Regions from separate parts of the Arthrobacter sp. TMN-50 genome, predicted to be linked through region 2. Evidence: riboswitches for the same ligand, from Rfam matches in the RefSeq annotation. Region 2 holds a riboswitch; each other region holds the start of a gene.
The links. A riboswitch is a leader RNA that binds a small molecule or an ion and turns the genes downstream of it on or off. The one in region 2 is predicted to bind S-adenosylmethionine.
Positions count from the first base shown of each region.

Region 1: it holds a riboswitch for S-adenosylmethionine, as region 2 does, so the genes downstream of both, ACX80A_RS00630 (aminotransferase class V-fold PLP-dependent enzyme) here and ACX80A_RS11520 (MetQ/NlpA family ABC transporter substrate-binding protein) in region 2, are expected to answer to the same signal.
Region 3: it holds a riboswitch for S-adenosylmethionine, as region 2 does, so the genes downstream of both, ACX80A_RS13925 (ABC transporter substrate-binding protein) here and ACX80A_RS11520 (MetQ/NlpA family ABC transporter substrate-binding protein) in region 2, are expected to answer to the same signal.
Region 4: it holds a riboswitch for S-adenosylmethionine, as region 2 does, so the genes downstream of both, metX (homoserine O-acetyltransferase MetX) here and ACX80A_RS11520 (MetQ/NlpA family ABC transporter substrate-binding protein) in region 2, are expected to answer to the same signal.

Region 1 is NZ_JBTNDG010000001.1:127,948-133,119, forward strand. It holds gene rsgA (ribosome small subunit-dependent GTPase A) at 1-1,010, shown strand, start outside; gene ACX80A_RS00620 (cold-shock protein) at 1,113-1,316, shown strand; gene hisN (histidinol-phosphatase) at 1,482-2,291, shown strand; SAM riboswitch class IV at 2,347-2,460, shown strand; gene ACX80A_RS00630 (aminotransferase class V-fold PLP-dependent enzyme) at 2,496-3,860, shown strand; gene ACX80A_RS00635 (class I SAM-dependent methyltransferase) at 3,956-4,714, shown strand; gene ACX80A_RS00640 (metal ABC transporter substrate-binding protein) at 4,763-5,172, shown strand, end outside.
Region 2 is NZ_JBTNDG010000009.1:67,551-72,722, forward strand. It holds gene ACX80A_RS11505 (endonuclease/exonuclease/phosphatase family protein) at 1-202, shown strand, start outside; gene ACX80A_RS11510 (methionine ABC transporter permease) at 227-886, opposite strand; gene ACX80A_RS11515 (methionine ABC transporter ATP-binding protein) at 886-1,914, opposite strand; gene ACX80A_RS11520 (MetQ/NlpA family ABC transporter substrate-binding protein) at 1,984-2,865, opposite strand; SAM riboswitch class IV at 3,064-3,180, opposite strand; gene ACX80A_RS11525 (putative bifunctional diguanylate cyclase/phosphodiesterase) at 3,348-4,844, opposite strand.
Region 3 is NZ_JBTNDG010000016.1:42,288-47,459, forward strand. It holds gene ACX80A_RS13915 (ABC transporter permease) at 1-56, opposite strand, end outside; gene ACX80A_RS13920 (ABC transporter permease) at 84-1,067, opposite strand; gene ACX80A_RS13925 (ABC transporter substrate-binding protein) at 1,049-2,785, opposite strand; SAM riboswitch class I at 2,882-2,972, opposite strand; gene ACX80A_RS13930 (hypothetical protein) at 3,610-5,103, opposite strand.
Region 4 is NZ_JBTNDG010000006.1:114,363-119,534, reverse strand. It holds gene ACX80A_RS09595 (SGNH/GDSL hydrolase family protein) at 21-866, shown strand; gene metX (homoserine O-acetyltransferase MetX) at 909-2,075, opposite strand; SAM riboswitch class IV at 2,094-2,228, opposite strand; gene ACX80A_RS09585 (VOC family protein) at 2,347-2,988, shown strand; gene ACX80A_RS09580 (CPBP family intramembrane glutamic endopeptidase) at 3,016-3,819, opposite strand; gene ACX80A_RS09575 (DeoR/GlpR family DNA-binding transcription regulator) at 3,850-4,650, opposite strand; gene ACX80A_RS09570 (class II fructose-bisphosphate aldolase) at 4,647-5,172, opposite strand, start outside.

The DNA of each region.
Region 1 (5,172 bases), on a different contig from region 2:
CCGGCCGGATTATCACCGTCGACCGCGGGCGCTACACCGCGGTCGTCGACGAGGACGCTGCGGGTGAGCGACTTGTCATTGCCGCCCGGGCCCGGGAACTACGCCGGACGCCGGTGGTCGCCGGGGACCTGGTGGCTCTGGTGGGCGACCTCTCCGGCGGGCCTGACGCCCTGGCACGCTTGGTCCGGGTGGAAGAACGACGAACCCTGCTGCGCCGCAGCGCCGACGACACCGACCCGGTAGAACGTGCAGTGGTCGCTAACGCCGACCAGCTGGTGATTGTTGTGGCGGCAGCCAACCCGGAACCAAGAACAGGATTCATTGACCGGGCGCTGGTGGCGGCGTACGACGCCGGTATCCAACCGATCCTCTGCGTGACCAAAGCAGACCTGCGGGATCCTGCCGGGTTGCTCGACAACTATCGACACCTTGATCTGCCGGTCATCATCAGCCGGACCGCCGCCGATGCCGATGGGGTTGACAGCACCTCGGACGACGGATTGTCCGCCCGGCTCCTCGGCGATGCAGTGAGTCAGTTGCGGTCCCACCTCGACGGTAAGGTCAGTGTGCTGCTGGGTCACTCAGGGGTTGGGAAGTCCACCATGGTCAACGCGTTGACCGGATCCAACCGGGCCACCGGCGGGGTCAATGCTGTGACGGGGCGCGGCCGGCACACGTCGTCGTCGGCGGTCGCGTTGAAGGCCGGCGATTCTCTGCCCGGAACGTGGATCATCGATACCCCTGGCATTCGCTCGTTTGGTCTCGCCCATGTCGACCCTGACCGGATTCTTCAGGCGTTCCCCGATCTGGAACCCGGCACCGCCGAATGTGCGCGGGGCTGCAGGCATGACCGGCTCGCAGTGAGGTGTGGCCTCGATCCCTGGGTACGGGACGGGCTGGCGGGCGTATCGGGTCCGGTACGGCTTGCCTCGCTGCGGCGTTTGCTGGGTGCAAGCGTCCCTGAGCCCAAGGGAAATATGCAGGAAGCCAAACAGCTCGGCGAACAATAGACCTGATACGCTTGAAGAAGTTGCAGTGTTGCGCCCCAGGCTGACACCGCAACGAGAACCCCGAAGCACGGGGGGATTCTCACACACAAGGAATATGAAAAAATGGCAACAGGTACAGTCAAATGGTTCAACGCTGAAAAGGGCTTTGGATTCATTGCTCCTGACGACGGCGGCGCGGATGTATTCGCCCACTTCTCGGCAATCAACTCCAGCGGATTCCGCGCGCTCGAAGAGAACCAGAAGGTCAACTTCGAGACCACGCAGGGCCCCAAGGGACCGCAGGCCGAGAACATCACCGTTATCTAGTAACCCCTAGACGTAGTCCGTCCCACTGGACGGCTCCCCACAGGACACCGAAGCGGCTCATCGCCGCCGGTGTCCTGTGCTGTTTAAGGGTCTTCGCTCGATCAGTGGTGCCACAGGCGGGAGAGCGTCCCGCACTATGGCGATGTTAGGCGATAGGTTGAAGGTATGAACCACCGCCAAAGTTATAACGATGATCTGCGCCTTGCCCATGTGATGGCCGATTCTGTAGACGACCAGACGATGTCGCGATTCAAGGCCCTTGATCTGGTGGTCGAAACCAAACCCGATCTCACGCCCGTCACCGACGCCGATAAGGCAGCCGAGGAGTCGATTCGGGGCCAGCTATCCCGCGCCCGCCCCCGCGACGCGGTCCTCGGCGAAGAGTTCGGTAGCAGTGGCGCCGGCTCACGTCGCTGGATCATCGACCCAATCGACGGCACTAAAAGTTTTGTGCGGGGCGTCCCGGTCTGGGCCACCCTGATCGCCCTCGTGGATGAGGGCCAGCCGGTTGTTGGCTTGGTCAGCGCCCCCGCCCTCGGTAAACGCTGGTGGGCGGCCACCGGCACCGGCGCCTACATGGGTAAATCGTTGGCGGCAGCGACCCGGCTCAAGGTGTCAAACGTGTCGCGGCTTGAAGACGCTTCGCTGTCCTATTCAAGCCTGTCGGGCTGGAAGGAACGCGGAAACCTGCCGGAATTCCTGACGCTGACCGATTCGGTCTGGCGCACTCGCGCGTATGGCGACTTCTGGTCCTACTGCCTGGTCGCTGAGGGCGCCGTCGACATCGCCTGCGAACCCGAGCTGAACCTATATGACATGGCGGCGCTGGTACCGATCATCACCGAGGCCGGCGGCCGCTTCACCTCCCTCGAGGGCACGGACGGCCCCTTCGGCGGCAACGCCCTGGCCACCAACAGCACGCTGCACAACGATGTGCTGCAGATCCTCAACCCCGATGTGGATGACCTACTTTAAGATTCCGTAATAAAATAAACCCGGGCACACCTCGTGCCCTAGGCTGTTTGCTATTGGTCACGAGTGCCAGCGCTAAACCCCGGTTTGCTGGCCGGCAACCCTCCCGTCGCGGCGGGGTGCCCCGGGTGACGACCAGGCCGTACCCGAGCGGGTATGGCAAGCGCGGACACCCCTGCGTGGGGTCCACATTTCTGGAGACCCTTCATGACCATTGCACCCAGTACACTGGCTCAGCACCCAGCCAGGGCCGTGGCCCCGTTGGCCGACGTCGTCGGGAGCGGCCTGCGGGTCCCGGTCCTCGGGGGTGGTGAGGTTAGGTACGTCAACCTTGACTACGCGGCGTCTGCCCCTGCCCTGGCCGAGGTGCAGGAGTTTGTCACCACTGTCCTGCCCTACTACGCAAGCATCCACCGGGGCGCCGGCTATACCTCCCAGGTGTCCACTTCGCTGTATGAGAATGCCAGAACAGCGATCCGCGGGTTCGTGGGCGGACGTGGTGGTGACACGGTGATCTTCACCCGCAACACCACCGATTCACTGAATCTCCTCGCCGGGTGCGTCCCCGCCACGGGTGACGTGCTGTACCTCGACATTGAGCACCACGCCAATCTGCTCCCCTGGCAGCAGTTACCGCACCGCAGCCTCACCGCCGGTACGACGCTCGCCGATACCCTGGACCGGGTCCGCGCCGAGCTGGCCGCCGGCGGGGTGACCCTGCTGGCGGTCTCCGGCGCATCAAATGTCACCGGCGAGGTGCTTCCGGTCAGGGAGCTGGCGCGACTGGCCCATGCCTACGGTGCACGGATCGTCGTGGATGCAGCGCAACTGGCCCCGCACCGTCGGATCGACATCAGCCGGGACGGTATCGACTATGTGGCGTTCTCGGGTCACAAGCTCTACGCGCCGTTCGGCGCGGGGGTGCTGGTGGGCCGTTCCGACTGGCTGGATGCCGGTACCCCCTATCTCGCCGGCGGCGGAGCGGTGCGCCAGGTCAGGGCCGATTCTGTGTCCTGGGCCACCGGGCCGGCCCGGCATGAGGGCGGCTCACCCAATGTGGTGGGCGCCGGCGCGCTCGCCCACGCAGCGGGCATGCTCGCAGCGCTCGATCACAGCGCCTGGCAATCCCACGAACAGGCACTCCGGTCCGCTTTGGTCTCCGGCCTCGCCGGGCTGCCCGGAGTCAGCGTCCACCGACTCTTCCCCGACAGCGCCGAACCGATCGGCGTCGTCAATTTTTCGGTCGCCGGGTACGACGCCGGACTGGTAGCCGCCTACCTCTCCGCCGAACACGGGGTGGGGCTCCGCGATGGCAGGTTCTGCGCACATCCGCTGCTCACCCGGCTCGGTCTCCCCTCGGGATCGCTGAGGGCCAGCGTCGGACTCGGATCGCAACTCGCCGATGTGGAGCGCCTGCTCGGGGCCCTCCGGTCCCTCTTGACCCACGGCCTGACCGCTGACTATATCGTCGACGAGGAACGCTGGGTTCCTGCGGTCGAAACCCGCACCTTCCCGGCTTGGGCTCCCCATACGCCGGGGACGGCCGGCGCGGCGCCGTACACCAGCGAATAGCCGACCGCAGGTTCCCTCCCTCTGATTCTGCCCCCCAGTGCGCGATACCCTAGGCACAGGCCCACCCTGTCCCGTCCTGCGAAGGAGAACACACTATGCCCCGCGGCGGCCCACGTCTGCATGCCACCCGGCGGATTCACCTTGCCGGCGGCTACCTCGACGACGGTGAACAATACGACAGGGTCCGGCCCGGCTACCCGGCAGAGAGCGTCGACTGGGTCGTAGCCGCCGGGGCCTCGACCGCGGCCGACGTCGGCGCGGGCACGGGACTCTTCACCGCGGAGCTGGTGAAGCGCGGACTGGACGTCACCGCCGTCGATCCCTCCCACAGCATGCTTGACGTGCTCCGGACCAAGCTCCCCCAGGTGACCACCGTGGTGGGTACGGCCGAAGCGACCGGGCTGGCGGCAGCCTCGGTCCAGCTGGTCTCGATCGCGCAGGCCTGGCACTGGCTCGACCCAGCGGCGGCGGCCAGGGAATCGGCCCGCATCCTCGTTCCCGGCGGCCAGATTGCTCTCCTCTGGAACCAGTTGGACGTTTCGCTCCCGTGGGTGCACCGACTCAGCCGGATCATGCACGCCGGGGATGTCTACAAGCCCGATCATCGGCCGGCAATCGGGCAGGCTTTTGGTCGGCCCGAACATCTGGCGGCGCGCTGGACCCAGACCCTGACCACCGCAGACATCGTGGAGCTGGCTAAATCGCGGAGCTATTACCGGCGAGCCACCCCTGTCCTCCGCGCGAAGGTGGAGGCCAACCTCGACTGGTACCTCCACGAGGAGCTGAAATTCACCCCTGATGTCACGGTGGATTTGCCCTACTTCACCCATGCCTGGCGGGCGACTCGGACCTGACACCTCGAAAGGCTACCTTTTAGGCACTCCTTTGGGTTAGATTTAGGTATGCCGAAATTTCTGGTTCCGCTCGCTCTGCTGACAGCGCTGACCGTAGCAGCCTGCGGGGCCAGCCCCGCAGCGCTGGCCAGGCCCGCCGACAACGATGACCGGCCCGTGGTCCTGACCACCTTCAGCGTGCTCGCTGACCTCACCGATCAGGTGGGCGGCGGCCATGTCCGGGTCGAATCCATCACAAAGATTGGCGCGGAGATCCACGGTTACGACCCCACGCCGTCCGACCTGGTCAACGCTCAGGATGCCGACCTGATTCTTGATAACGGGCTGGGACTTGAGCGGTGGTTCAAACGCTTCGTTCTTTCGGTCGATGCCCCCCACGTCGTCCTGTCGGAGGGGGTGGAGCCAGTGGATATCCGCTCAGGCGCCTACAGGGGCCTACCCAACCCCCACGCCTGGAT
Region 2 (5,172 bases):
CTCTGCACTCGGAGTAACTCCAGCGCCCACCTGGCCCACGGTCCCCACCTGGCCTCAACCAACCACACCATGGGTCATCGACTTCCAGTTCCACTACGGAAACATCCGTGCGCTCAGCACCGAGGTCGTGGACTTTTTTCACGGGGACATTGCACCCTCTGACCACAAACCCGTCATTACCACCTACGGATTTGACCTCTGAGCCTGGCACGGAAGGCGTTCGCGGTTACCGCCTGAGCGCCTTCCGGGCCAGCACGTTACCAAGGAACTGCACCGCCTGGACCAGCAGGATAATCACGATCACCGCGGCCCAGGTGACCCACGGGTTGAACTGCCGATAACCGTACTGGATGGCGAAGTTACCCAACCCTCCGCCGCCCACGTACCCGGCGACTGCCGACATGTCGACCAAGGCCACAAAGATGAACGTGTACCCGAGGATCAGCGGCCCGAGGGCTTCGGGGAGGAGGATGGTCAGGATGATGCGCAGGCGTCCGGCGCCAACTGATCGTGCCGCCTCAATGACCCCGGGTTGGACAGTCAGCAGGTTCTGTTCAACGATGCGGCTGATCCCGAACGCGGCGGCCAGCGACAGCGTGAAGATGATGGCGCTGTTACCAATCCCGGTTCCGGTGACCGCCCGGGCCAGAGGCTGTGCGGCGGCGAGGAAGATGATGAAAGGGATGGGCCGGAAGATGTTGACAATGATGTTCAGGGTACTGAACACGGCGCTGTTGCCGAGTATGCTCCCGGCCCGCGTGGTGTAGAGGCCGATGCCGAGCAGGAGTCCGCCGAACCCGCCGAAGAGCAGGCTGAACCCGACAATGTAGAGGGTTTCGTAGGTGGCCTCCCACAGTTCTGGGGTAAGGGTAATGAGGGAATCCATCAGCTGAGCTCCTTCACAGTAATGCGACCGGACAGGCCGGTCAGTGCCGCGTCAACAGCGCCGTCGGGCCCGGTGAGTGCGAGGGTGAGATGGCCGAACGCCCGCCCCCGAATGTCGTTGATGCCGCCATAGATCAGCTCGAACTCGACGCCCGCCGCCGCCAATTCGAGGAAGACCGATGCCTGGGAGGAATCCCCGTCGCGGAAGGAGAAGGTGACAATCCGGCCGGTGTGCCGCTCCTGCAGAACTGCGAGTTCGTCAGCTGAGGGAATCCCCCGCACCACTGTGGAGACGAACCGTTGTGAGGAGGCTTCGCGCGGTGTGGAAAAGACGTCGAACACGTCACCCTGTTCCACGATCCGGCCACTGTCCATCACCGCCACTTTTGTGGCGAGGGTCTGGATCACGTCCATCTCGTGGGTGATCACCACGATGGTGATGCCCAATTCCTCGTTGACTCTTCGCAGCAGGCGGAGCACTTCATGAGTGGTTTCGGGGTCCAGGGCCGACGTTGCCTCATCAGCGAGCAGGATTTTCGGTGAGGTGGCCAGCGCCCGGGCGATGCCGACGCGCTGCTTCTGGCCACCGGACAGCTGTTCCGGATAATTGGAAGCCTTGTCCGCCAGCCCCACAAAGTCGAGGAGTTCAGTGACGCGCGCCCGGATCTCGTCGCGGCTCTTCCCCGCGACGCGCAGGGGGTAGGCGACGTTGTTCCACACCGTTTTGGCGTTGAACAAATTGAACTGCTGAAAGATCATTCCGATGTCAAGACGCAGCCTACGCAACTGTCTGTCCGGGACGCCGGTGACCTGTTGGCCGTCGACGATGATGGTGCCGCTGGTGGCCTTTTCGAGGGCGTTGATCAGGCGAACCAGGGTGCTTTTACCCGCACCGGAGTAGCCGATGATTCCGTAGATTTCCCCGGCCTCGATGTCGAGACTGACGTTGTCAATGGCGTGCACCGGGGCGTCGCCGCGGCGGCCCGGCGGGAAGCTTTTGGTGACGCCCTGCAATGAAATGAGAGGCATGAAATTCCTTGATGAATGACTCTGCGGCCGGCCGGGATCGCGGGCCGGCCGCAGGAGAGGGAGGACTGGCTAGCCTTGGGCGCGGGTGTCTTCCTCGACGGTGCCGAGGGTCGTCTGCAGCTCCTCAGGGGTGACCTGGAGGAACTCGGCGGTCCCACCCGAGGTCTCCTGAACGGCGTCCTGAACTTCCTGGTTTTCCTGGTAGATGCTGACCAGCTTCTGGTAGGTCTCGTTGGTTTCCTCGCCTGCGCGGGCGGCGAAGACGTTTACGTACGCGGCGGCCGCCGGATCCGCCGGATCATCCTGGGCTATGGCGTCCTCGAAGTTCAGGCCGGCATCCTGCACGAAGTCGTTGTTGATGATGGCGGCCGCGACGTCGGGCAGCGATGTGGGCGTCAATGACGCTTCAAGAGTCGTGACGGTAACCTTGGAGGCTTCTTCGTCGATATCGTCGATCGTGGAGAAGGCGCTCCCGCCGTCGTCGAGCACTACCAGTCCGGCGGACTGGAGCACCAGCAGCCCGCGGGCGAGGTTGCTTTCGTCGTTGGGGATGGCGACCGTTGAGCCTTCAGGGATCTCCTCGACCGATCCGTACTGGGTGGAGTACAGGCCCAGCGGGTAGATGGCGGTTGACCCGATCGGAGTGAGCTCTTCGCCGCTGGAGACGTTGTAACGAGCGAGATACACCAAGTGCTGGAACTGATTGAGGTCCAGTTCGCTCTCGCTCAGGGCAGGGTTGGGCTGGGTATATTCGGCAAAGTCGATGACTTCCAGGTCGATGCCTTCCTCGGCAGCGGCCTCGGTCAGCAGGCCCCACTCCGGGTCGCTGGCGCCCACGACGCCGAGTTTGATGCTTTCGCTGCCGGACTCGGAGCCCTCCGCGGAGCCGCACGCAACGGCAAAAGCGAGGAAGGGGACGACGGCGATAGACAGAAGTTTCCGGGATTTCATGATGATTTTCCTTTGAGTTAGATCCAGCCGACGGGGAACACTGGACGGGTGGCCGCTGGATCAGGAGATAAGAAGTGTTCGAAGTGCTGCGAAAACTGCAGCGACATTCGGGCGGAATTTCCTTGGGGCTACATGCTGGCTCGCTTCAGGATCGCGGGCGGTAACCACCACGATCCCTCAACGGGGTCAGTACCGGGTACGCCGTACTTGCCGTCCGGGGACTTGTTCCGGCGACCAAATCTTCACCTGGAGCACCCCGCTACGGGAGAGGGTTGCTGGTCAACCGGCCAGGGCCTTTGGTTGACACTCTTGATTCTGGAGATCACGCTAGGGCAGAAAATTTAGTGGGTCAAAACGTCGCCGTTATGGATCGTCATAAACGGCGCGGCATAGCCGTCCCGTTCATGCGGCCCCGGTGGAAGAATCGCCCTTGGGAAAGAGGAGTCGATCAGTCGGCTTCCCGACCTGTATCGCTGCGGCCGCTACTGATTGACCAAACAATGATCGCCCAGGCGCACATTGTCGGGCCGTGGTGCGAACCACGGTTCGAGGTCCTCGGCCGACATGGGACGGGTATAGAAGTAGCCTTGAGCGAGGTCGCATCCCAGCCCATTCAGTGTGTGCAACTGATCTTGTGTCTCAACGCCCTCGGCAACAGCAATCAGGCTCGTCGCATGGGCGAGCTGGATGCAGGAAGCCACAATCGCGTGGTCTTTACTGTCGGTAGTGAGTCCTGCAACGAATGACTGGTCGATTTTCAGCTCGTCGATTGGGAAAAACTTGAGATAGGTGAGGCTGGATTGGCCGGTGCCGAAGTCGTCGATTGCCAGGCGCACGCCGAGCGCATTGAGGATCTCCAGGGTCCGCAATGCGGCAACCGGGTCTTCGGTAAGCGCCGTTTCGGTGATCTCAAGGGTGAGGAGTCCCGGGTCCACGTTGTGGCGGAGGAGTGCCGCGGTGACCACTTCTTCAAGGCGCGGATCGCTAAGCTGGATGGCCGAGATATTGACTGACATACGAACCGGCGGCCGGCCCGGCGCTGACCGGTGCCACTCGGCCTGTTGCGCCACGGCTGCATCGATCACCCAGGCGCCAAGCGGCAGGATCAGACCCGACTCTTCGGCGAAGTCGATGAAAGCTGACGGTGCCAGCAGGCCCTTATCGGGGTGATCCCAGCGCACCAATGCCTCGAATCCATTCATCTGGCCGTTGCTGAGGTCAATCTGCGGCTGGTAGAAGAGGCGAAACTCTTCGTCCTCGATGGCCCGGCGCAGTTCGCTACGCCGGTTGAGCCGTCCGTCGTCGGGATCGTCATGGCCGAACTCCACTTCGCACCGGTTATGGCCACGCTTCTTTGCCTGATACAGGGCTGCGGCGGCGCGCCCGACAAGTCGGTCAGGGGTCTCGTTCCTGTTGGCCACCGCGACCCCAATACTGACCGTGATTTCAACCGTGGAGTTGCCGACAACCATCGGAGCGCTCAGGACTGAAAGTAGCTCCGTGGCCAACAATTGCGCATCTGCTGCACCAACAAAATCACTCACGACGGCGAATTCGACCCCGGACAACCGGGCGATGACCGCGGGGAGATGGACTGCGGCAGCGAGCCGCTGGGCCACTACGTTGAGTGTCTCATCTCCGGCAGCGATCCCCAGGTCCACGTTGACCGCCCTGAAGTGGTCGAGATCCAGAATAAGGATCGCTCGGTTCCGCTCGTTTGCGGTCGGCTCTGCCAGGAGAACCCGAAGCTCGGTGAGGAACCCAGCCCTATTGAGCAGGCCCGTGAGCGGGTCATGGGTCATCAGATGGTCAAAGCTTGCCTGCGCCGTTTCAGGATCAGTTGCCTGGTCAATGGCGCAGCGACGAATTTCCTCGAGTGCCTGCTCATAAGACAAAATGCTGTGATCGACCGTCGGGTCGGCATGAATTCGGGTGTCGGGCGCTTCGTTGACTGACTCATTTGGTGCTGGATCGATCATAGAGGCGATTCGCTTTCCTGGTAATACGGGCGAAATTTCATGTTCCCGCGGACCGGATAACTCGGGTCGCTGGGATGCTGAGGTTCAGGGCGATACTCACACCAGCCGCTTAGGCGGATAAGGGCGCAAGCCCATGAGCCAGTTGAGCGGAGCCAGTCAACGGCGGTGGAAGAAAACACGGCGGGCACCTAAGCATCCGATTTGCCAGATAATCGTTATTCTTCATAATTTCCGATTCCGTTTTTATTCTAACCCGCCGCCCCAATACAAAGTCGGCTTACTTCGAAGATCCTGCGGCAATCCTGCGCGACACTCACGCCGGCCCATG
Region 3 (5,172 bases), on a different contig from region 2:
ACTGGACCGACGCTGGCAGGATAAACCTGGTGGTTGGAATCATTGAAGGCTGACATGAAAAAACCTCAATCGGAAGTAGGTCATCAAGCGGCTAGGGCCCGAGGGGCCCCTTGGCCGTTGCTTTTGAGGATGCGGGGATCAAGCAACGGGTACATCAGATCGACGGCCAGATTGACGACGACGAAAACCGTCGCCGTCAGGAGAACGAGCCCCTGCACAAGCGGCACATCCTGGGTAGTAACAGCCGTCAGCACCACCGAGCCCAGACCCGATCGGGCGAAGACGGTTTCAGTGATGACTGATCCCGCGAAGAGGCTACCCACCGTGATGCCCGTAATGGTCAGGGCCGGGCCGGCCGCGTTCTTCAGGGCATGCCGGAAGAAGATCCAGGTCCGTGAAGCCCCTTTCGCCCGAAGAACGTCGATGAAGGGCTGCTCGTAAACCTGATTCACGCACTTCAACAAGACCTGGGCGACGGGAGCCGAGACCACTGTCGCAAGCACCAGTACGGGGACCGCGAGAGACAGGAAGGAACCGTCCGGGAACAACGACATCACGCCCCAACGAATCGACAGCAGATCCAGCAGAACCAGTCCGAGCCAGAACGCGGGAATGGCTGCGAACAGGGGAGGCAGATTCACGAGCACTCGACGAAGCGCGCCTGACCGGGTCAGGGTGGCGCTGGCGACGATGAGGACGGCGATCAGCACTGCGAGGATAAAGGCCGACCCTGCAAGTGCCACGGTGGACCCGGCGACACCGCTGATCCGGTCCAGGACCGACTCACCGGATGCCAGCGAGTAGCCGAAGTCTCCCGAGAGGAGACCCACTAGTTGACTCAGGTATTGCACCGGCAACGGCTGGTCATAGCCGTACTGGCTTTTCATGGTGTCGATTGCTGCCTGATCGACCGCAGAGTCTGAGGTCAGGAAGATCGTCACCGGATCGCTGGGCAGAAGTTGCACCGCGAGGAAGACGAGAGTGTAGGCAAGCCAGACCACGAGAAGCGCCTGACCAATCCGTTGCACGAGGTAGCGGGCCATCGGTGCTAGCCACCCGTTTTCCATGCGCCTTGGAACACCGGGGCAGTGCCAGACGTAAACTCCACATGGGTGTCACTGTGGGCGCCGTAAACCTGGACCTCGTCCCACAGCACCAGCGAGTACGCCTTGTCGACCACCAGCGCGTATTGCTCTTCCGCCAGCAGCTCATCCCGCTCCGGGCCTGGCGCTGCAGCGCGTTCAGCAGCAAAGATCGCGTTCAGGTCTTCGTCGCTCGTGTGCGTCATCGTGTTGTTGGCTGGCTCGAAGATCGGGCCAAGACCGCCGTAGATGAACTGCCGGGTTCCGAAGAACTCGACCGATGGGTCTGGCATTGCCGTCGCCAGGAAAGTATTGTCACCAGCCCGGTTGTTGAGCTTGACGCCCAACTCCCGCCACTGCTGTTCGATCAGTTCGAAGGCGGGCTTGATGACCACCGAATTGTTGGAACTCGTCACGGTGACTTCAAGTTCAACTCCGCCCTTCGTGCGGATCCCGTCCGGTCCGACCTGCCAGCCGGCGTCGTCAAGCAGTCGATTGGCCTCGTCCGGTTGATACTCGAGCTCCTCGGACAAATCGGTGAATCCGGGCGCCTGGCGGTTCAGCACGGAGGCAGCGAGGTCGTAGCTGTCAGACAGAACGGTTTCCTTGAGACTTTGCCGGTCAATGCCAATCTGCAGGGCCCGGCGAACGTTCTCGTCGGCAAGCTTTCCGCTCCCGATGCGCACCGCCGCCATGTTGGCGGTCAGGTCCACCCCTTCCGCAGGCAGAACCTGGTTGCCGGTGGCCGCGAGCGTCTCCTCGTCGAGCGGCTGCAGGCCGCGTACCAGGTCCACCTGCCCCGATTGAACTGCCCCCGCGCGGTGGGCCACTTCGGGCAGATACTTGATGACCACCTTGTCCAGGTAGGCATCTCCCTGATTCGCGGCAGTCTCAGGAGCCCAAGCGTAGTCCGCCCGCTTGGCGAGGACTACTTCTTCGTCGGGTTTCTCCGACTCGAAGGTGAAGGGTCCGGACCCCGAAATTTGTGCGATGGCCGATTGTCCGGCGGCATCCAGTTCCAGTGTGGCGGGGGACACGAGCCCTGCCGTGACCGACGAGGTTGCGCGCAGGAAGTTTGCGTTGGGGGACGACAACGTGACGCGTACCTGGTCCTCGCCGATCACCTCGGCCGACTTGTAGCCGGCGAAATCCACGTTCGGCTGAATCTGGGCTGCCTCAATCCCGAGGCCCAGAGCATCGAAGTTGAGCTTCACGGCCTCAGCGTCCAGGGGGGCACCATCGCTGAAGGTGACACCGGGTCGGATGGTGAAGGTGAACTCGGTGGCGTCATCATTACCGGAGAATTCAGAGGCGATCCAGGGAACCAACTCACCCTGCTCGGGGTCGAAGTAGGTGAGTCGATCCAGCACACTATGGAGGACGTTCGATTTCTCATAGAACCGTGCGGATTGGGTCTGCCAGTTGTTGATCGGCGTCACCTCTGCGTACACCAGGGTTCCACCCTCAACGGGGTCACCGGTCGCGACGTCCGGGCCCGCGGCGGTGTTCGCAGCCGAACCGCAGGCGGTCAGGGCCAGCGCGGCGATGCTGAGCAGGGCTGTCACCCTAAATGGTCGCCGCGCGGTGACCCTCGTGAGCTGACTGTTCAGCCGAACGTGGTGGTCGCGTGAAGCGGGGTGGTCGCGTGAAGCGGGGTGGTCGCGTGAAGCGGGGTGGTCGCGTGAAGCGGGGTGGGAAATCATGCCGATCCTTTCAATAGTGATCGAGGTTCCCTATCCGCTCACGCTGAAGCATCGGACCGCCAGAAAGGAGGTCGATACCAACGGGGGACAAGGCTATCTCCATCGGTCCTGGCAGTAGCACCGGCCCCCGAAGGGGTGGTTGCTGCGGCTTCAACGAGCCAGGTCTCTCAGCCGCTCTGGATGGTGGTTCAGTCCCGGGGAGCGATACCCGGTGGACTACGGCGATCTAATCGCATATCGATTGGCCGATCAAGAAAATCGTGACTGACACGACTTTCGGCGAAACATTGGCCGTCGAATTGACCGACAGTTTTCTTTCAGCTTTTAGATTGCACCTCAATCACTCTGGCTTGAGGTGAGGCAGGCTGCCCGGCAGCTGCCGAGCTCGCTGATGGCGCGCCGGTACTGGCGGATGAGTAAAGACGCAGCAAGGTGCGTCTTTGATGGTCCTCTCGAACATTCGTTCAAACCGTTAGCGCGACATGTTGAGTTGGGACGAGTTGTTTCGGAGTCATTGACGATTGGTGAGTGACTGTTCAACATAGTGGGTGCATGCACAAATCTGACGAGCGGCGCTGTTCGTCCACCGTGCTGACAACCGCACCAGAGGACTTTGTCTCTATCAAATCAGGAACTTGAGGTTGTGACATATATTCGCCCAATGCCGCAACATGTTCACAGAAGTGGCGCACTGCTGGGAGGCCCGGACGGGCGTTCGTACTGGTCTCGAAAACTGAGGTTCCCGGTGCCCAGCTGCGATGAGTACTTTTAGCCGGAAAGAGCTCTGCCGTTCGTCGGTAGCGGCCTCCTGAGAGCCGCTTCATTCAGTGGGAGGTCGCCTTTGAAGCTGATGGCTTGTTGTCATTGCGGGCGTCGATGACGAAGACGTTTGGTGACTCATGAAGATTGAGTTCACGAAGTACGGTTTGTACTCGGACAATTTCTTCCGCCGTATAGCAAAGGATCAGCTTGAACGACTTGTTCGTGTTGTTCGCCGCCTCATAAATTGGGACTTGGTGCTCAAGGTTTCGCTTCAACTGTGAGTTCTTGCCCAGCTTCATCTCCACGAGGGTTTTATCGCCTGATCCCTTACTGACAGCATAATCCACGGGCCCTCTGCCATTGTTTGGTTCTCGGTTAACATCGAAGGCTGATCCGTGCCACAGACAGTAGAAGATTAGCTGCGCGTCTTTCTCTGTTCCCGCAACTCGCCCTTCCTTGTTTAGGAGCTGGTACCCTTCTTGGTCTTCAATGAAACGTTTGAAGGCTAGGATCCTTGCTCGAGTTTCTTGGAAACTGTTCCAAGGTAGATCATTGAAGTCGCTGGTCGTTGCGAGTTCCTTCGATACTTCTTTCACAGAGTCGATAAGGAGCTGCTTCATCTCACGAACACGCTCTGTGCTAAGCCGTTCCGCTTGGTCCCCTTCATCCTCCTTCAAGCGAATGTAGTGATCTATAAGTTCCGGGAAGGTGCGGATCGTCCGCTGGACTGCGCGGCTGACGTCTTCGCGTTTTGGCTTCAGTCCTAGTTGTTTTGTGAAGTAGGAATTGACTCTAGCCCGCTGCTGGTCGTCTGGTATGGCATCCGGCAACCGATCAAAACCAGAGATCAGATCATGATTGCTGATCCAGGTATCTTCCTTCGTCAATATATCGATGGGTGTGAGTATGAAGAACTCTGAACCCCTTGCGGGGAGATAGAACTTCAAGTGTTGCCATACCTCGGTCTCATAATTGAATCGAGCACGGGGTACATTAAAAACTTTGCAGTGCTTGGGGTCAAGTTGGGCCCGAGCGAAGGTCTGTGTGTACTCCAGAAGGAACTCTTTAATTAGATTCGTCGTGAAGTCGCTGATGTTGTCCTTGCCAACCCCTTCCTGCAGAAGACAGACCTTTTCTAGGTGGCTGCTCCTTGTGACCTTCTCATCGCCAAAATCTTGAAATATATCGTTCAACGATGCTTTCAATCCCCTAGCGAACTTGATGCCCAACCCACTTCCCCGGTTGCCGCCAAGGCACACTCCGAGCCAGTTTTCTTTGACCTCTTGGAACATGAACAGTTCTTTGATGGTTCCGAGGTCAAGCTCTTCAGATGCCCGCTCGCGCAAGTAGCCAAGGTATCGAAGGATGCCCTCATGAAGGGATTGGTAATCCGCCTTATTGCTATGGAATAACAGGAATGGGTCGATGAAAACGGGTAGATCCGAGATCACATTTATATCCAAGGCCCCGTAATCCTCAAGGCGCTCAACGTCGACTTCGAAATGTTCAGAAAAAAATAGTCGAATGTCGGGTTGGACGTTAGGCATAATTTTCACTTTCCCCGAGTGTTTTCTCTGAAGTCTAGGCCCTTTTGTGGAGCTGGGCCTTAGTGCGTCGGCGTGCGG
Region 4 (5,172 bases), on a different contig from region 2:
GTCTGTTACAGGATAGGAGGATGAACCGGAACCTGTACCTGCCCCCGGACTCTCACCCTGCCCAGAACAGCACCCCTCACCCCTGGACGCGATATGTGGCGCTGGGCGACTCGTTTACCGAGGGTATTGGGGACCCCAATCCCGAGAGCGTGGGTGGCAACCGTGGCTGGGCCGACCGGGTGGCCGAAGAACTCAGCAGGAGCCGCGATGATTTCGCGTACGCCAACCTCGCGGTCCGTGGCCGGTTGCTGCAACAGATTGTGGACCAACAGGTGGAGCCGGCCCTGGCGTTGAAACCGGACCTGATCACCATTTCGGCCGGCGGTAACGACCTGATCCGCCCCGGTGGCGATCCTGACCAGTTGGCGGCGCGCCTGGATGACGCCGTCGGGGCGTTGCGCGCCGATCACGCGACCGTGGTGCTGTTCACGGGCCCCGATGCGCGGGAATCCGTGCTCGGCAACTTCCGGTCCAGGACCGCCATCTACAACGAGAACCTGAGGATCATCGCCGCCCACCACGACGCGCTGATCGCCGATATGTGGGCCTTGCGGCAGCTGGTCAGCCCCCGGATGTGGGACGACGACCGACTTCATTTCTCACCGCTGGGCCACCACACCATCGCCATGATGGTGCTCGAAACCCTCGCCGTCCCCCACTCTCTGACGGCCCTCGAACCACAGCCGCTCCCCCATAAGAGGTGGCGTACCGCCCGAACCGAGGATCTGGTGTGGGCCAAGGTCTATTTCGTGCCCTGGGTACTGCGCCGGTTGCGGCGCCAATCCGCCGGGGACGGCATACTGGCCAAACGACCCGACGCTGCCCCCATCTTCGGCCCGGGAATGCCACCGGGCGCCGCCGGTTAGGGACCCACCATGCTGGCCACCCGGCGACGACGATATATTGCGTCAGGGCGCGGAGTAGAAGGCCTCCCGGAGCAGTCCGTCAAGTTGCTGGATTTGCGTCAGAAAAGCGTCGTGACCGATCGGAGAGTTGATCATGTGCACCGGCACCTCACCCGGCAGGGCCTTCGCCAGGACGCGGGACTGGCCCGGGTAATACAGCCGGTCCGAATCCACCGCCGCAATGAAGAACTCGGCGCTGACGTTCCGGAGAGCATCCTGCAGGGTGCCCCGGTCGCGGCCGGCGTCGTGGCCCATGAGGGCTTCAGTCAGCAGAACGTAGCTATTGGCGTCGAACCGTTCCACCAGTTTGTCGGCCTGATGATCGAGGTAGCTTTCCACCTGGTAGCGACCACGGTCCGCGGGATCCGGGGAACCGAACGGCGTCTCACCGCCCTGGGCGGTCCGGCCAAAGCGGTGCTCAAGTTCGGGCTCGGACCGGTAGGTGATGTGGGCAATCCGTCGCGCCAGCCCCAGTCCGTCAACCGGCCCGGGGCCCGGGTAATAGTCACCGCCAGCGAAGCCCGGGTCCAACCGGATGGACCGAAGCTGCGCCTGGGCAAAGGCAATCTGCTCGGCCGAACTGGCCGCCGTGCACGCAATTACCGCACACCGGTTGACCCGGTCCGGGTACAGAAGGGCCCACTCCAGGGCCCTGGCCCCCCCAAGTGACCCACCGACCACCGAATGCCACTGCCCGATGCCTAGGGCATCCGCGAGAAGTGCTTCAGCTCGGACCGAGTCCCGGACCGTGATGTAGGGGAACCGCGAACCCCAGGGGACGCCGTCGGGATCCGCGGTAGCCGGTCCCGTTGACCCGTAACACCCGCCGAGCATGTTGATGGACACGGCAAAATATCGGGTGGTGTCGATGGTTTTCCCGGGGCCGACCAGCTGGTCCCACCAGCCGTCCTCAGCCGAGTCGCCGCGGGCGACGTGGGAACTGCCGGTCAGCGCGTGCTGGATCAGGACGGCGTTGGATCGATCGTCGTTGAGGGTGCCCCAGCTTTCGTACGCGAGGGTGAGGTCGGGGAGGTGCCCCCCGGTTTCACAAGTGAAGGCCCCAAGGCTGCGAGTGCGGAGGACGCCGTCGAGACCTTCAGCAGGGGCCAGGGAGGCGTCGCTGGGCGCCCCCGGGCCGGGGCCCTGCTGTGTCGTGTGAAGTGTTGCCACTGGTATCGCCCGCCTTGGAGTTCGCGCTTGCGCCTGACACCCTGCCCGCCGCCTGGTCGTCACCCGGGGCACCCCACCGCGAAGGAGGGTTGCCGTCCAGCAAGCCGGGGCTTGGTGGAGCGGGCGTTCCGCTCCGTGCTGGCACTCGTGACCTATTCCTAGATAACCCGAAAAGCACCTCCCGGCGCAAATATGTGAACGTCTGTGGCCTGAAGACATGGTAAGGGTACCCTAAGTCGAGACACAGATCACAAAGTGCCAAACTAAGGCCATGCGCTTGGACCATGTCTCATATGCCTGTGAACCCGACGGCCTCGTAGCAACTGCTGGGAGGATTTCCGACGCCCTGGGCGTCGACCCTGTAAAGGGTGGTGTACACCCCCGCTTCGGCACCCGGAACATGATCTTCCCGATGCTCAATGGCCAGTACCTGGAAGTGGTCGAGGTGCTGAACCACCCGGCCTCGGACAAAGCTCCGTTCGGGCAGGCAGTGCGTGCCCGCTCCGAAGCTGGCGGCGGTTGGATGGGCTGGTGCGTCGCGGTGGACGATCTGGCCCCATTCGAGCAGCGGCTGGGCCGGAGCGCCGTGCCGGGTAACCGCAAATTTCCGGATGGGCAGGAACTAACCTGGCAGCAGATCGGGATCAAGGGGCTCATCGCTGACCCGCAGGTCCCCTACATGCTGCGGTGGGACGACGGTACCGAGGCACTTCATCCGTCGCAGGCCAAACCGGCGTCGGCCCGCCTTGATTCGCTGACGATCGCCGGCTCCCCCGATCGCATCGCCGAGTGGCTGGGCACCGACGCCACTGAGCCTCTCGATGGCGTCGCAGTGCACTGGGTGGCGCCGAACGGCACCCCGGGCGTCATGTCGGTGACCTTCCAGACAGCCAATGGCCTGGTGGAAATCTAGCCAGCCCGTGTAAAGGGGTCGCCGTTGCTACGCGCCGATTCCGATCGCCGGGCCGAAGAGGGCGAAGCCCACAAACCCGGCGATGTCGAGGACCGCGTGGGCAATAACCAGGGGCATCACCCGTTTGGTCCTCGTGTAGGCGTAGCCAAAGATCAGGCCCATGATGAAGTTGCCGATGAACGGCCCGAAGCCCTGGTACAGGTGGTAGCTCCCCCGGAGTAGGGCACTCGTAAGGATGATCACCGGCGCCGACCAGCCGAGCTGCCGGAGCCGGTGGAAGAGGTAGCCCACCACAATGACCTCTTCGAGCACCGCATAGCGCACCGCTGAAAGGATCAGGACGGGTACCGTCCACCAGTAGGCGTCGAGCGCTGCGGGTTCGATCGCCGTCGTAATCCCCAGCGCACGACCCGCCGCATACACGCCCACCGTGCCAGCACCGATCACTGCCGCGAGACCGACACCCAACCCGAAGTCGGTCTTCGGGTTGCTGAAAGTGAATCCCAAAGTTCGGAACGCCGATTTGCCGGGCTCGGTGAGCAAAAGCAGGACCAGGAAGACGGGGACCAGGGCGAAGAAAATGCCCAGTAGTTGGTACGCCAGGTCGAAATACTGTCGGTCGTTGAGGACCGGGTTTAGCCGGGTGGTCTGCGCCGCGAGGGGCGCCTTGCTCAGTTTGTCCAACAGATTCACCACGGCGTACACGGCGGATTGGCCGAGGGACAGTCCGAGGACGATGGTGATCTCTGCGGTGATCCGCCGGCGCTGAACGGGTGCGGAGCTTTCGGCGGCGCTCGACGTGGCCGGCGCCTTAGGTGGTTCGGTGGACATGCCAGCCATCCTAGTGGGCGTTCCTTGGTGCTAGTCGGGCCCCACCGTCGGCGCGACGATCACCGCAGTGCCGTGCTTCTCGAAGGCCTGCAGTTGATCGTCGGTGATCCCTGAATCGGTGATCAGATTGCTGAAGGTATAGCCAGTCATGGTGGCGAAACGGCGGGTGCCGATCTTTGATGAGTCGGCAACGACATAGGCGGTGGACGCGCGTCTGGCGACCATCGCGTTGACCGCAGCCTCACCTTCGTCGCTGATGGTGGGTCCCACGATCGGATCCAGTCCGTTGACTCCCACGAAAGCGAAGTCCAGGGCTACCCGCTGCAGCACCGCGTCAGCGTACGATCCGACGAGTTCGTAGGATCGTGGGTTGACGATTCCGCCGGTGACCATAATCTTGAAGTTCGGCCGGACAGCTAACTGGGCGGCAATGTTGATTGCATTGGTGACAACGGTGAGGGTGGGCTTGTTCGAGGGTTCCATCAGGTCACTGCGCTTACTGAGGGCCGACGCTATGGCCGTACTGGTGGTCCCGCCGCACAGCCCAATCACCGCCCCTTTGGGAATCAGGTCGCTGGCGGCCTGGGCGATCGCCCGCTTCTGCTCCGCATACGCGTCCCGGTTGTAGCGTCCCGGCAGGTCATAGGCGACACTCTCGATGGTGGCCCCGCCGTGGGTTCTGGTGAGCAGCCGCTGCTCGGCAAGGCTGTCGAGGTCCCGCCGCGCGGTAGCTGGCGAAACCTTTAGCTTGGTGACAATCTCATCGACATCCACCTGGCTGGCTTCAGAGAGGAGATCGAGAATGGCGCTGAGCCGTTCTGCGCGTTTCATCCTGCCGGCCCGTTCCCGGTTAGGCGAACCGACGACGTGCGAACCGACGACGTGGCCCGGTCCCCCGCGGCAAACAGGGTCAGCAGGCGGGCCGCCTCCGTTTCGATTGCAGCACGCCCGGCCCCCAGGTACTTCCGCGGGTCAACGGCCGAGGGGTTGCGCTCAAGGTACAGGCGGACAGCCCGGGTGGCGAGGCTGTTCAGGTGGGTGGAGACATTGATCTTGGTCATTCCGGCCTGGATCGCCGCAGCAAGCGTGTGATCGGAAACCCCCGAAGATCCGTGCAGCACCAAGGGCACGTTCAACGCTGATTTGATCGCGGCAATGAGCGCCAGATCCAATTCGGCGCTCCGCTGCGTCATGGCGTGGGAGGAGCCGACGGCGACGGCAAGCGCGTCAACACCGGTGGCCGCCACAAATGCTGCGGCCTCCGTCGGGTTGGTTCGGACGCCGGGGGCGTGGGCTCCGTCCTTCCCCCCGACCTTGCCCAGCTCCGCCTCCACAAACACGCCGCGTTCCTGC